2 linked regions of the Verrucosispora sp. NA02020 genome follow. The protein of the gene in region 1 interacts with the protein of each later gene in a pairwise test. Links are inferred from orthologs where the notes say so. Each region holds a gene or a part of one and is shown in the gene's direction. Other genes may lie near its edges.

The links. Proteins that work in one complex are often made in the same cells at the same time.
Region 2: the proteins of nth (region 1) and aceE interact in binary tests that used the Escherichia coli proteins (3 or more experiments, as listed by UniProt). The link is inferred for Verrucosispora sp. NA02020 from one-to-one orthologs.

The regions. Positions count from the first base shown.
Region 1 is NZ_CP054923.1:6,823,256-6,830,575, reverse strand. Bases 2,646-5,452 are described here. They hold nth (endonuclease III), read left to right. Parts: upstream 2,646-3,562; coding sequence 3,563-4,342; downstream 4,343-5,452. Other genes in these bases: HUT12_RS30510 (CoA pyrophosphatase), read left to right, coding at 4,965-5,452; HUT12_RS30515 (TlpA disulfide reductase family protein), read left to right, coding at 4,339-4,947; HUT12_RS30525 (CapA family protein), read left to right, coding at 2,646-3,501. In the rest of the region: HUT12_RS30540 (TetR/AcrR family transcriptional regulator), read right to left, coding at 1-461; HUT12_RS30535 (Crp/Fnr family transcriptional regulator), read right to left, coding at 684-1,361; HUT12_RS30530 (adenosylcobinamide amidohydrolase), read left to right, coding at 1,579-2,241; more of HUT12_RS30525, read left to right, coding at 2,428-2,645; more of HUT12_RS30510, read left to right, coding at 5,453-5,684; HUT12_RS30505 (MarP family serine protease), read left to right, coding at 5,748-6,926; HUT12_RS30500 (phosphatase PAP2 family protein), read right to left, coding at 6,930-7,320. UniProt on the Escherichia coli protein: DNA repair enzyme that has both DNA N-glycosylase activity and AP-lyase activity. The DNA N-glycosylase activity releases various damaged pyrimidines from DNA by cleaving the N-glycosidic bond, leaving an AP (apurinic/apyrimidinic) site.
Region 2 is NZ_CP054923.1:5,702,818-5,710,372, forward strand. Bases 2,154-5,413 are described here. They hold aceE (pyruvate dehydrogenase (acetyl-transferring), homodimeric type), read left to right. Parts: upstream 2,154-2,468; coding sequence 2,469-5,213; downstream 5,214-5,413. Other genes in these bases: HUT12_RS25385 (YjbQ family protein), read right to left, coding at 2,154-2,247. In the rest of the region: HUT12_RS25375 (thiamine pyrophosphate-dependent enzyme), read right to left, coding at 1-1,190; HUT12_RS25380 (MarR family winged helix-turn-helix transcriptional regulator), read right to left, coding at 1,257-1,736; more of HUT12_RS25385, read right to left, coding at 1,843-2,153; HUT12_RS25395 (choice-of-anchor B family protein), read left to right, coding at 5,560-6,849; HUT12_RS25400 (hypothetical protein), read left to right, coding at 6,846-7,555. UniProt on the Escherichia coli protein: Component of the pyruvate dehydrogenase (PDH) complex, that catalyzes the overall conversion of pyruvate to acetyl-CoA and CO(2).

The DNA.
Region 1 (7,320 bases):
CGTCGCTCGTCCACGCCGAGCAGCTCGACGGTCAGGCGGTGCATCTCGCGCCCGACCCGGGTCTCCAGCGGCAGCAACGCGGCACGCAGTTCGGCGTCGGTGCGGGCGGCCACCCAGAGTTCGAGGGCGGCCGCGAAGAGCGGCCCGGTGAAGGCGGCGGCGAGCAGGTCGACCACCCGGTCCAGCCGGCGGGGGCCGGCCGGCAGTGCCTCCGCCTCGGCCCGCAGCTCGGCCGCCCGGCGTTCGGTGAGGTGTGCCACGGCGGCGGTGACCAGGGCGGCCCGGGTCGGGTAGTGGTGCAGTTGGGCGCCTCGGGAGACTCCGGCCCGGGCCGCCACGACCGTGGTCGTGGTGCCGGACCAGCCATGCTCGACCAGGCACTCGACGGTCGCCTCCAGCAGCCGAGCCCGGGTGGCACGGCTGCGCTGTTGCTGAGGGACGCGGGTCGATGCGGGAGGCACGGGCACAGCCTGCCGCCCGGAAAACAAACAGTCAAGACTGACTTTTTTCAGGACGCTGTGCCGCACGAGTCGGTCACCGAACCCGAACCCGACCCCGCCCGGCCGGACACGACTCTGCCCGGACAAGGCCCCGTCCGGCCACGATGCCGCCTGGACACGGCCGCCCGGACACGACACCGCCCGGCCGCGAGTGGCGGCCGGGCGGTGTCGGGAGCAGGGGTGTCAGACCCGGGCGCGGCGTGCCAGGCGCTCCGGGTCGAGGATGATGATGCTCTTGCCGTCCAACCGGAGCCAGCCCCGCGAGGCGAAGTCGGCCAACGCCTTGTTGACCGTCTCGCGGGAGGCGCCGACGAGCTGGGCGATCTCCTCCTGGGTCAGGTCGTGCGTCACCCGCAGCACGCCACCGTCCCGGGTGCCGAAGCGGCCCGCCATCTGGAGCAGGTTCTTGGCGACCCGGCCGGGTACGTCGGTGAAGATCAGGTCGGCGAGGGCGTCGTTGGTCCGGCGCAGCCGGCGGGCGAGCACGCGCAGCAGCTGCTCGGCGATCTCCGGCCGGTTGTTCAGCCACGGACGCAGCGCCTGCTTGCGCAGTCGGGCCAGGCGGCTGTCGGTCACCGCGGTGGCGGTCGCCGTACGCGGACCCGGGTCGAAGAGCGACAGCTCGCCGACCATGTCCGACGGCCCCATCACCGCGATCAGGTTCTGCCGGCCGTCCGCCGCTCGGCGACCCACCTTGATCTTGCCGGACAGCAGGATGTAGAGACTGTCGCCGGGCTCGCCCTCGTTGAACACGACCTCGCCCTTGCGGACCTCGATCGTCTCCATCTCCTTGGCGAGCGCCTCGGCAGCCTCCGGGTCGACTCCCTGGAAGATCCCGCTGCGGGCCAGTACCTCGTCCATCGCGCACCTCCGGTTGCGCGTGCCGTCTGTCGGCCGGGCCGCCGTCCGCTGATCCCTCGCGCGCCGCCCAGTCTAGGCGCACGTGAGCAGGAATCAGAGGTGCACCCCTGGAATCTTGATCGTTGGGCGTAACCTTCCCGTGTCGGTCGCCCGGTACCATCGCTCGCCCGCGCGGGCCGCCGACGACCGGCAGGGCCGTCGGCCGTAGGGTCACGGCGTGTTGAGTGAGCCGCAGGTGACCACCCGACACGAGGACGGAAGGGACATTCCGCTACTCGTGTGGCGCGCCGTGCGGCCGTTGCGGACGGTCGGCACCGGCCCGCTCGGCGGCGGGCTCGGCGTACGGCGGTGGGTGTTGAACGCGACCGTGCCGATGTCGTACGACCGGGACGACCCCGCCGACCACCTGGCCGGCATGGCCCGGCGGCTCGGCCTCGACGGACCCGGGGTGGGGTTGCTGACCGGTGTCGACGTGACCGAGGTGATCGCTCGGGTCGACACCGGCGTGCAGGTCTGGGCCACCGTCGGCCTGGGTACCCCGGTGCCGGCGGCGGCACCCGACGTGGCGGCCCCGGCCCAGCGGGTCGGCACGGTCAACATCGTGGTGTACGTCCCGGCCCGGCTCGGCGACGCGGCCCTGGTCAACGCGGTGGCCACGGCGACCGAGGCGAAGGCGCAGGCGATCGCGGACCTCGGGCTGCCCGGCACCGGCACCCCGACGGACGCGGTCACCGTGCTCTGCCCACCGGACGGGCCGGTCAGTGCGTACGGCGGCCCGCGCTCGACCTGGGGAGCGCCGCTGGCCCGCGCGGTGCACGCCGCGGTGTCGGCGGTCGGCACCGACACCGTCGTCCCATGGTCGGATCGGCTCCAGGGCTGAATCCTCCACCCGATCGGCCGTCGTCGCGGCGTTTCCCGCCCGGTATGGTCGCCCCCGATGTATGCTCGCGCCCCCCTCGCGTCGCGTCCACGCCGCCGTGCCTCCACGGCGTCGCGTCCGCGCCCCCACGCCGCTCTCGCGGCGCGTCCACGCCGTTCCCTGGCCGCGCTCGGTGCGCTGCTCGCCATGCTGCTGTTCGCCGGTTGTGCCGATCTCGGTCAGGAGCCGGTCTGGCAGCCGGGCGCGGGCGGTGGGACCGGTGGGCCGGTCGAGTCGACCCCGCCCAAGGTCAAGACCATTTCGCTCTCCGCCACCGGTGACATCGTGATGGGCAACGCGCCCAACCGGCTGCCGCCCGACGGCGGGAAGGGCTTCTTCGACTCGGTCAAGAAGGCGATCTCCGCCGACGTGGCGATGGGCAACCTGGAAGAGCCGTTGACGGTGGACACCGGCACCGGCAAGTGCGGGGCCGACTCCACCCGGTGCTTCCAGTTCCGCGCGCCGCCGGAGTACGCCGCGCACCTCGCCGACGCCGGGTTCGACCTGCTCAACCAGGCCAACAACCACGGCTACGACTTCGGGCCCAAGGGGTACGAGAACACCCAGAAGGCGCTGGAGGAGCACGACCTGGCGCACACCGGCGCGCCCGACCAGATCACGGTGGTCGAGGCCGACGGCGTCAAGGTCGCGGTGGCCGGCTTCTCGTCGTACCGCTGGTCGAACAGCCTGGTCGACATCCCGTCCGCGAAGAAGGTCGTCGAGAAGGCCGCCACGATGGCCGACATCGTCGTGGTGCAGGTGCACATGGGGGCCGAGGGTTCGGAGATGACCCGTACCCGCCCGGGCACCGAGATGTTCCTCGGCGAGAACCGGGGCGACCCGATCAAGTTCTCCCGCGCGATGATCGACTCCGGCGCCGACCTGATCGTCGGCCACGGCCCGCACGTGCTGCGGGGCATGGAGTTCTACAAGGGCCGACTGATCGCGTACAGCCTGGGCAACTTCGCCGGGGGCGGCGGCATGCTCAGCAACAACGGCCGCCTCGGCTGGGGCGGGGTGCTCAAGGTGACCCTCGAACCGGACGGCACCTGGTCCGGCGGGTCGTTCGTCTCGACGTACATGAACGGCATCGGCAAGCCGACCACGGACCCGGACGACCGGGGCCTCGGCCTGCTCCGTGAACTCACCAAGCTCGACTTCCCGGAGACCGGCGCCCAGTTCACCAAGGCGGGCAAGATCAGTCCGCCGGACGAGGGCTGATCGCCGGTCCGAGACGTGTGGGCCGACCGGAGCGTCGGCGCGGCGACGTAGGCTGGCCGTCGTGACCAGAAGCGCCACCGAGACCGACCTCGGTCGTACGCGTCGGGCGCGGCGGATCGGCCGCGTGCTGACCGAGACACATCCCGACGCCCACTGTGAGCTGAACCACGGCAACGCGCTGGAGTTGGCCGTCGCCACCATCCTCTCGGCCCAGTGCACCGACAAGAAGGTCAACGAGGTCACGCCGAAGCTCTTCGCCCGGTATCCGAGCGCCTCCGACTACGCCGGGGCGAACCGGGACGAGATGGAGGAGCTGATCCGGCCGACCGGCTTCTACCGCAACAAGACCAGCTCGCTGATCCACCTCGGTCAGGCCCTCGTCGAGCGGTACGACGGCCAGGTCCCGGGGCGGTTGGCCGACCTGGTGACCCTGCCCGGGATCGGCCGCAAGACCGCCAACGTCATCCTCGGCAACGCCTTCGACGTGCCCGGCATCACCGTCGACACGCACTTCCAGCGGTTGGTCCAGCGCTGGCGACTGACCGCCGAGACCGACCCGGTCAAGATCGAGCACGCCATCGGGGCGATGTATCCCAAGCGCGACTGGACCATGCTGTCGCACCGGATCATCTTCCACGGCCGACGGGTCTGCCATGCCCGCAAGCCCGCCTGCGGCGCGTGCACGCTGGCGAAGCTCTGCCCGTCGTACGGCACCGGCCCGACCGAGGCAGCCGCCGCCGCGAAGCTGCTCAAGGGCCCCCGGGCCCGTGACCTGGCCGTCGCCGCCGGAGTCGACCCCGACCTGGTGCCGGTGCAGGCGGTCCGGGCGGAGGCGCCGTGATCCGCCGACTGGCCCTGATGTCCCTGCCGCTGCTGCTGCTCGGCACCGTGGCGTGTACGCCCGAGACCGACCGGCCCGCCGCCACCGGGGCGGACACGAGCACCAGCCGGCCGTCGCCGTTCGAGGAGTGCACCTCCCTCGTCGCCGAGCCCGGCGCGGTGGACACCGGCACCCCGCAGGGTGATCGGCTGCCCGAGCTGACCCTCACCTGCTTCACCGGTGGCACCCCGGTCGCGCTGCGCGACATCCCCGGCCCGGCCGTGATCAACATCTGGGCCTCCTGGTGCCCGCCCTGCCGCAAGGAACTGCCCGCCTTCCAGCGGCTCAGCGAGCAGACCGAGGGACGACTGCGGGTCGTCGGGGTGAACACCCAGGACAGTCGCAGCGCCGCGCAGTCCGTCGGCGAGGACTTCGGCGTGCGGTTCCCGATGCTGTTCGACCAGGGTAAGGCGTTCCAGCGGGCGCTGGAACGCACCGCGTTCCCGATGACGGTGTTCGTCGGCGCCGACGGCGGTGTCCGGCACATCGACACCTCCGGTGCCCTGGACGACGCCGGCCTCGCCGACCTCGTCCGGCAGCACCTCGACATCGTGGTACCGGCGTGAGCGAGGTGCCCGCCAGGATGACCTCGGGCCCGGGGACGTCCGACGCGCCACGGCCGGTGCCGGACTGGCTGGACCCGCTGCTGGTCCGGCTCGGCACCGCCCGCATCGAGGACTTCACCCAGGTACGCACGCCGGAGCAGGGCGGCCGGGAGAGCGCCGTACTCGTGCTGCTCGGTGAGGACCCCGAGACCGGTCCGGACGTGCTGGTGCTCCAACGTGCCGCGACGCTGCGTAACCACGCCGGTCAGCCGGCGTTCCCGGGCGGTGCCGCCGACCCGGGCGACGCCGACGCCGCCGCCACCGCGTTGCGTGAGGCCAACGAGGAGGTCGGCCTCGACCCGGCGAGCGTCACCGTACTGGCGCAACTACCGAGGCTGTGGATCCCCGTCAGCGAGTTCGTGGTGACGCCGGTGCTCGCCTGGTGGCACACGCCGCACTGGGTGCACCCCCGGGAACCGGCCGAGGTGGCGCATGTGGCCCGGCTGCCGGTCACCGAGCTGGTCGACCCGGAGAACCGCGTCCGGGTACGCCACTCCAGCGGCTGGGTCGGCCCCGCCTTCTCGGTACGCGGCATGCTGGTCTGGGGCTTCACCGCCGGGGTGCTGGCCGCGCTGCTGGAGATGGGCGGCTGGAGCCGACCGTGGCCGCACGGCCGGGTGATCGACCTGCCCCCGTCCGGTGCGTCGCCCGCCCCCTCGGCCGGCACCGACGAGGTGGACGAGAGCGCGATCCGCTGACCGCGCGGTCACCTTCCGCAAGCGGTCGTCATCCCACGAGCCCCCGGCCCGTACGCTTGACCCGTGTCGGCCGTTGATCTCGTTCTGCTGTTGCTCATGCTCGTGTTCGCGATCAGCGGATACCGGCAGGGGTTCGTCATCGGGGTGCTCTCGTTCTCCGGGTTCTTCCTCGGTGCGCTGATCGGGCTCCAGATCGGGCCGATGTTCGCCCAGCAGTTCGTGGACAGCGGCACCCGCGTGCTGATCTCGCTCGTCGCCATCTTCGGCCTGGCGGTGATCGGCCAGGCGCTCGCCGGATGGCTCGGCTCCCACCTGCGCCGCACCATCGCCAGCGACACGGGTAGGCGGCTCGACGACATCGGCGGCGCCTTCGTCTCGCTCTTCGCGGTGCTCCTGGTCGCCTGGCTGGTGGCGGTGCCGCTCGGCTCCTCCTCGCTGCCCTGGCTCGCCAATTCGGTCCGCAGCAGCGCGCTGCTCAACGTGGTCGACCAGGTGCTGCCGGACCAGGCCCAGCAGCTCTCCACCGCACTGCGCGACACCGTCGACACCAACGGCTTCCCGGACGTCTTCGACGGCCTGCGCCGTTCCCAGGCACGGCAGGTCGAGCCGCCCGACCCGGCGCTGGCCGGATCGCCGGTGGTCGCGAACGGCCAACAGTCGGTGGTCAAGGTGCTCGGCTCGGCGAAGAGCTGCTCCCGCCGCATCGAGGGCTCCGGCTTCGTGTACGCCGACGACCGGGTGATGACCAACGCGCACGTGGTCGCCGGCACCGACTCGGTCGCGGTGGAACTGCGCGGCGAGCGGTACGAGGGCGTCGTCGTCGTCTACGACCCGGACCGCGACCTGGCCGTGCTCTACGTGCCCAACCTGCCCGGCCCCTCCATGCGGTTCGCCGCCGGCAACACCACCAGCGGCGCGGACGCCATCGTGCTCGGCTTCCCGCTGGACGGGCCGTACAACGCCCAGTCGGCGCGGATCCGCGACGTCGACCGGATCACCGGCCCGGACATCTACTCGTCGGGGGACGTGACCCGGGAGATCTACACGATCCGGGCCCTGGTGCGCAGCGGCAACTCCGGCGGGCCGCTGGTCTCCTCGAACGGCCTGGTGCTCGGGGTGATCTTCGCAGCGGCCGCGTACGACCCGAACACCGGCTTCGCGGTGACCGCCGCCGAGGCCCGGCCGGTGGCGCTGGCCGGTGCGGAACGCACCCGGGAGGTGGGCACCGGCGAGTGCACCTGACGGTCACCCGGCCGACGGTGACCGCCGGGCCCGGAGTGCGAAGACCGCAGTGGTCGCGGTGACCACCGCCGTGCCGAGCAGCCATCCGGCGACCACGTCGCTGGACCAGTGCACCCCGAGCGCGACCCGACTGAACCCGGTGACCAGGGCGATGGCCAGCGCGGCGGCCCAGACCGCCACCCGGGCCGCCGATCGGGCCCTGGTCCGGGGCAGGAACACCACGAGCAGCACCCCGGCGGCCAACGCCGCGTTCAGCGCGTGGCCGGACGGGAAGGAGAGGCCGGGGGCAAGTGCCACCGGTTCGGGCAGATCCGGTCGCGGACGGCCCACCACGAGCTTGAGCAGCGGCCCGAGCAGACCGCCGAGGATCATGGTCGTGGCGACCCAGACGGCC
Region 2 (7,555 bases), 1.1 Mb from region 1 along the record:
TCCGCGCCTGCGTGCCCCATCAACCGCACCGTGGTGAGGTGGAGTACGGCCGGGCGCCGGTGGCGGCGGACCCAGGCCGCCGCCTCGACCGCCACCTCGTACGTCTCGACCAGGTCGGTGCCGTCGGCGGCGAAGTACCGCACCCCCGGCTTCGACCGCAGCGCCGTCGTCACCCAGCCCTGCGGCGACCGGAGGCTCAGGCCCAGGCCGTTGTCCTCGCATACGAACAGCACCGGGATGCGCAGACCGGTGTGGTCGTACCAGCCGGCGGTGTTGAAGGCGGCGGTGGCGCTGGCGTGGTTGATCGAGGCGTCCCCGAACGAGCAGACCACGATCGCGTCCGGTGCCCACGTCGTCGCGACGGGCGTCTCGCCCGGCCAGGTCGGCTCCGGTCGCGTGTCCAGCCGGCGCAGCCGCTCCACCGCGAGGCCCATGCCCACCGCCCGGGGCAGGTGCGAGGCGATCGTGGAGGTGGTCGGCACCACGGCGAGGTCGGCCCGACCGAAGACCTTGTGCCGGCCTCCGGCGATCGGCTCCTCGCGCGAGGCCACCATGCCCCGCAGCACGTCCCGGGCCGCGTCCGCGTACACCGGGTCGACCGCCCGCCGCTCGTCGCCCGCGGCCTCCGCTTTCCCGGCCGGGCGCTCGTCGTCGTCCAGCGGATCAGCGGCCCGGGGGCCCTCCTCGGCGTGCCCGACCCTGCCGACCGGCGGCGCGTCCTCGGCCGGGTCGAGGTCGACCTCCGTCGCCTGCCCGGCGGGCGCGGACGTGTCGGTGCTGGGGCCGCCGTGGTCGCCGGCCGGCTCCGCGTCGGGGTCCCGGCCGGTGTCGGGCTCCCCGCTGCGGGCGGCCTGAGCGGCCCGCACGCAGTAGAACGCGCCGGAGCGGTAGTGCAGCAGGGCCGGGTCGGTGGGGCGTAGCGCCGCGGCGACCCCGGCGTTGCCCTCGTGCCCGGCCGAACCGATCGTGTAGTAGCCCTCGCCGAAGCCGCGGAGCCAGCGTCCGGCGAGGTCGAGTTGGCGGCTGGTGACCTGTGCGTCGAAGAGGTCCAACAGCTCTGCGCCGGTCAGCGTGGCACCGTCGGCCACCGGCTGTGCCGGGTCGGCGCGGCGCCCCGGCGCGGCGAGGGCGGCCAGGGCCTCCCGGAACCGGTCGTCGAGATCCTGCGGGGTGGTCACGTCCGACAGCATTACCGACCGAGGCACGCCTCGCCCACCTGAGCACGTTTCACGCACCTGGGACGGCGCGGCGCCCGACTACGTCCCGAGCCGCTCCGGGCAACCGCCGTCGGAGACCTTCCAGACGAGTTCGCCGAGCGCCGCCAACTCCTCCGTGCTGAGTCCGGCCAGCAGTCGTGAGTCGGACAGCACCCCGTGGACCCGGTCCCGCATCCGCCGGCCCGCCTCGGTCACCACCAGGGTCCGCTGCCGCCGGTCGTCCGGGTCGGCACGACGCTCCACCAGCCCGGCCCGCTCCAGCTTGTCGACCAGCGCGGTCACGTTGGACCGGTCGCAGCGCAACTGCCCGGCCAGCTCACGGGCGGGCAGCGGGTGGTCCGGGTCCAGTTCGTAGAGCGCGCGGGCGACCGCCGGGGTCAGCCCCAGTGCGGCGATCTCGCTGTCCTGGTGGTGCCGAAGGGCGGCGGCCACGTGCATGATCCGCCGGACCGTGTCGCCGGCCACCCGGGACCGGTCGGCCCCACCCGGGCCGACCAGGGTGGCGGGTGGTCGCGGCATGGTCGACATTCTACGATCCGGCCACGTTCGGGCAGTTCCGCCGTTACGTCGGCGGCGCGCCGCCGGGACGGTCGCCTCGCGGTGGCCGGCCGGGCGGGTGTGGTGGTCAGCCGGGCAGGAAGGAGAAGCGGACCTGCCGGCTGGAGTTGTCCCCGTTGGTGTCGACCAGGCAGACCGACTGCCAGGTGCCCAGGGCGAGCCGGCCGCCGAGCACGGGCAGCGTCGCGTACGGGGCGACGAAGGCGGGCAGCACGTGGTCGCGGCCGTGTCCGGGCGAACCGTGCCGGTGCTGCCAGCGGTCGTCGGTGGGCAGCAGCGCGTCCAGCGCGGTGAGCAGGTCGTCGTCGGAGCCGGCGCCGGTCTCGATGATGGCCACCCCGGCGGTGGCGTGCGGCACGAACACGTGCAGCAGCCCGTCGCCCTGCCCGGCGAGGAACTGCTCGGCCTCGGCGGTGATGTCCCGGACGGTCGGCCGGGAACCGGTCCGGATGCTGATCACCTCACTACGCATACCCCCCATTCTGCCCGGTTACGAAACCTTGTACCGGCGCGCTCGGCGGCGTTTCCTGGCAAGATCGTCTACTACCCGTCCGGGCCTGCGCGGCGACGCGAAGTTACTGTTCGGTACGTGTGTCGCGCGTCGCCCTTGGGCCGGGTGGACGTGACGGCGAGTGCCGCGACGGGGCAGGATGGCGCTAGAGACCTATCCCACACACAACCGAGGGAACGCCTGTGGCTACGGAACGCAAGCGCCCGGTGATCACGGCCGGACTGCCGAGCCAGCTTCCGGATACCGACCCTGAAGAGACCAGCGAATGGGTCGAGTCGCTCGACGGTGTCATCGATGATCGTGGCACCAAGCGGGCGCGATACGTGATGCTGCGCCTGTTGGAGCGCGCCCGTGAGCGCCAGGTCGGCGTACCGTCGCTGACCACCACCGACTACCTCAACACGATCCCGCCGGAGCGCGAACCCTGGTTCCCGGGTGACGAGCACATCGAGCGCCGGATCCGGGCGTACGTGCGGTGGAACGCGGCGATGCTGGTGCACCGTGCGCAGCGTCCCGAGATCGGCGTCGGCGGACACATCTCCACCTTCGCGAGCTCGGCCTCGCTCTACGAGGTGGGCTTCAACCACTTCTTCCGGGGCAAGAACCACCCGGGTGGCGGCGATCACATCTTCTACCAGGGGCACGCCTCCCCCGGCATGTACGCCCGGGCGTTCCTGGAGGGTCGGCTCAGCGAGAACCAGCTCGACGGCTTCCGGCAGGAGCTGTCGCACCCCGGCGGCGGGCTCCCGTCGTACCCGCACCCCCGGCTGATGCCGGACTTCTGGGAGTTCCCCACCGTCTCGATGGGGCTGGGCGGGCTGAACGCCATCTACCAGGCCCGGTTCAACCGCTACCTCCAGCACCGGGGCATCAAGGACACCTCCGACCAGAACGTCTGGGCCTTCCTCGGCGACGGCGAGATGGACGAGCCGGAGACCCTGGGCGCGATCGGCGTGGCCGCCCGGGAGGAGCTGGACAACCTCACCTTCGTGATCAACTGCAACCTCCAGCGCCTGGACGGTCCGGTCCGCGGCAACGGCAAGGTGATGCAGGAGCTGGAGGCGTTCTTCCGGGGCGCCGGTTGGAACGTCATCAAGGTGGTCTGGGGCCGGGAGTGGGACCCGCTGCTCGCCGCCGACACCGACGGCGCGCTGGTCAACCTGATGAACACCACGCCGGACGGCGACTACCAGACCTACAAGGCGGAGTCCGGGGCGTACGTCCGGGAGCACTTCTTCGGTCGGGACGCGCGGACCCGCAAGATGGTCGACGGCCTGAGCGACGACGAGATCTGGAACCTCAAGCGCGGCGGGCACGACTACCGCAAGCTCTACGCGGCCTACAAGGCGGCGACGGAGCACACCGGGCAGCCGACGGTGATCCTGGCCAAGACGATCAAGGGCTGGACGCTCGGCCAGCACTTCGAGGGCCGCAACGCCACGCACCAGATGAAGAAGCTGACGCTGGACGACCTGAAGACGTTCCGCGACCGGCTCTACCTGGACATCCCGGACTCGGCGCTGGAGGACAACCCGTACCTGCCGCCGTACTACCGGCCGGACGAGAAGTCCGACGAGATGCAGTACCTGCACGAGCGGCGCAAGAACCTCGGTGGCTACCTGCCGAGCCGGCGGACCGAGGCCAAGCCCCTGGCCATCCCCGGCAGCGAGCGCTTCGCCGACGTGAAGCGGGGCTCGGGCAAGCAGAAGGTGGCCACCACGATGGCCTTCGTCCGGCTGCTCAAGGACCTGATGAAGGACAAGCAGTTCGGCAGGCGCTGGGTGCCGATCATCCCGGACGAGGCACGGACCTTCGGCCTGGACTCGATCTTCCCGACCGCCAAGATCTATTCGCCGCACGGTCAGCGGTACACCTCGGTCGACCGGGAGCTGTTCCTGTCGTACAAGGAGTCGACCGCCGGTCAGATCCTGCACGAGGGCATCAACGAGGCCGGCTCGGTCGCCTCGTTCACCGCCGCCGGTTCGTCGTACGCCACGCACGACGAACCGATGATCCCGATGTACATCTTCTACTCGATGTTCGGGTTCCAGCGCACCGGTGACGGTTTCTGGGCGGCGGCCGACCAGATGGCCCGTGGTTTCGTGCTCGGCGCCACCGCCGGTCGCACCACGCTCAACGGCGAGGGCCTCCAGCACGAGGACGGCCACTCGCTGCTGCTCGCGGCCACGAACCCGGCCGTCGTCGCGTACGACCCGGCGTTCGCGTTCGAGATCGCGCACATCGTGGAGAACGGCCTGCACCGGATGTACGGCGAGGAGCAGGAGAACGTCTTCTACTACCTCACCATCTACAACGAGCCGATCCACCAGCCGGCCGAGCCGGAGGGCGTCGACGCCGAGGGCATCGTCAAGGGCATCTACCGGTACGCGGCGGCCCCGTCGGTGGAGGGTGACGCCCCCCGGGCGAACGTGCTCGCCTCCGGCACCGGCATGCAGTGGGCGCTCAAGGCGCAGCAGCTGCTCGCCCAGGACTGGGGGGTGGCCGCCGACGTCTGGTCGGTGACCTCCTGGACCGAGCTGCGGCGGGACGCGGTCGAGTGTGAGGCGTACAACCTCCTGCACCCGGGCGCGGAGCAGCGGGTGCCGTACATCCAGCAGAAGCTGGCCGACGCCGACGGGCCGAAGGTCGCGGTCAGCGACTGGATGCGCGCGGTGCCGGACCTGATCTCCCGCTGGGTGCCCGGTGACTGGACCTCCCTGGGCACCGACGGCTTCGGCCTGTCGGACACCCGGCACGCGCTGCGCCGGCACTTCCGCGTCGACGCCGAGTCGATCGCGGTCGCCACGCTGCGGCAGCTCGCGCTGCGCGGCGTCGTACCGGCGCACGTACCGGCCGAGGCAGCCAAGAAGTACGCCATCGACGACGTGAACGCCGCCCCGGTCGGCGAGACCGGCGGCGACAGCTAGTACCGCACGCACTGAGAGAGGGCCCGGCGCATCGCGCCGGGCCCTCTCTCACGCTGGGGTCGGGGGAAAGGAAGGGCCCCCTGCTAACGCCTCGTGCATAGCAAGGGTCCCTTCCTAACACGCATGCGCGCACCCGCTCCACGAGCGCCGAGAACGGCGGCGACGCCGCCCCGGTATGACACAGGCGATATCAGGAGGCGACTTCCCCCCGTAACATCGCCGATCCACAATCATCGATAGGTATCCGACCTCCGCACGGGCACCACGCCGGCCCGGTGGACTCCTGTCGCGCCGTCCTCCGCCGGCTCGGACGCCGTCCGCCCCCGCGCGACGAGAGGGAGCACAGATGCGAATCGTCCGGATCGGCCTGGCCCTGGCCGTCGGCGCCCTGGTGGTGTCGACGCTGGGGCCGGGCTCGCCCTCGGTGGCACACGACCCCGCCACACCCGCCGGGCGGGCGTCGGCGCAGGAGTTCATGGCGCAACGGGAACCGACCCAGCAGGCGGCTGCCCTCGCGGCGACGGCCTGCACGAACGGTCAGGCGGCCGGCTACCCCTGCCGCAACGTGGACCTGCTGTCGTTCATGCCGCTGTCCGGCATCGGCGGCAGCCAGGCGAACGACATCTGGGGTTGGACCGACCCGCAGACCCGCAAGGAGTACGCGCTGGTCGGCCGCCGCAACGGCACCTCGTTCGTGGACATCTCGGACCCGACCGCGCCGGTGTACCTCGGCAACCTGCCCGCGTACCAGAACCGCACCGCCGTCTGGCGGGACATCAAGGTCTACCGTGACCACGCCTACGTGGTGGCGGACGTCTCCGGGCACGGCATGCAGGTCTTCGACCTGACGCGGCTGCGCGGCGTCACCACGCCGCAGACCTGGACGACGAACGCGCAGTACAACCAGTTCGGCAACTCGCACAACATCGCCATCAACGAGCAGACCGGCTTCGCGTACGCGGTCGGCACCAACACCTGCAGCGGCGGCCTGCACATGGTCGACATCCGGACCCCGAAGTCCCCGACGTCGGCCGGCTGCGTCAGCAACGACGGATACACCCACGACACCCAGTGCGTGGTCTACCGGGGTCCCGACACCGCCTACAGCGGGCGGGAGATCTGTGTCAGCTCCAACGAGGACACCGTCACCGTGGTCGACGTGACCACCAAGTCCGCCCCTCGACAGCTGGCCCGCATCGGGTACACCGGTCGGGCGTACACCCACCAGGGCTGGTTCACCGAGGACCAGCGCTACTTCCTGCTCGACGACGAGTTGGACGAGTCCCGTCGCGGGGTGAACACGCAGACCTACATCTGGGACCTGGCCGACCTGGACGCCCCTCGACACATCGGCACCTACAGCGCGCCCTCCGGCGTCGCCGCCACCGACCACAACCAGTACGTCAAGGGCAAGTACAGCTACCAGGCCAACTATCGGGCCGGGTTGCGCATCCTGGACCTGACCAACGTGGCCGCCGGCCGCGCCACCGAGGCCGGGTACTTCGACGTCTACCCGTCCAGCAACAGTTCCTCGATGAACGGCGCCTGGAGCACCTACCCGTACTTCCCGAGCGGTGTCGTCGTGGTCAGCGGCATCGAACAGGGGCTGTTCGTGTTGCAGCCCCGGCTGCCGTGACGACGACCAGTCAGGGGCCGGCGGCGAAAGCCGTCGGCTCCGTCGCCGTGCCGCCCACCCGGGAGTACGCGACCGGTCCCCCCGTTCCGGAACCGACGTCGGGTCCGCCGACGCGCTACGCGGCCATCGCGCTGGTGCTCGCGCTGACCCTGACGGTCGGCTTCTTCGCCGGGCGGGCCGGCGGCCCGAGCGGCACTCCGGCCCGGTCGTCCGGTGCCGTGCCGGGCGGGCACGCGGGCCACGGTCCGGGCGGGCTGGAGGTCTCCCGTGACGGCTGGTCTCTGGCGCTGCACACGCCGGACCTGACCGCCGGCGAGCCGGGTGAGCTGGCCTTCCAGATCAGCGACCAGACCGGGGCCGCACTGACCGAGTTCCAGGAGAACCACGAGCGCCGGATGCACCTGATCCTGGTCGGCCGTGACCTCTCCGGGTATCAGCACCTGCATCCGGAGATGTCGCCCGACGGCACCTGGCGGGTGCGGGTCACCCCGTCGGCACCCGGCCCGTTGCGGGTGATCGCCGACTTCTGGCCGCTCGGCGCCCAGGCGGGGGTCACCCTCGGGACGGACCTGCCGGTTCCCGGCCGGTACGCGGCACGGCCACTCGATCCGCCCGAGGAGACGGTCCTGGTCGACGACTACACGGTCACCCTGGACGGCGGCCTGCGGGCCGGCGAATCCCACCAGGTGCTCGTCTGGCTCGGTCG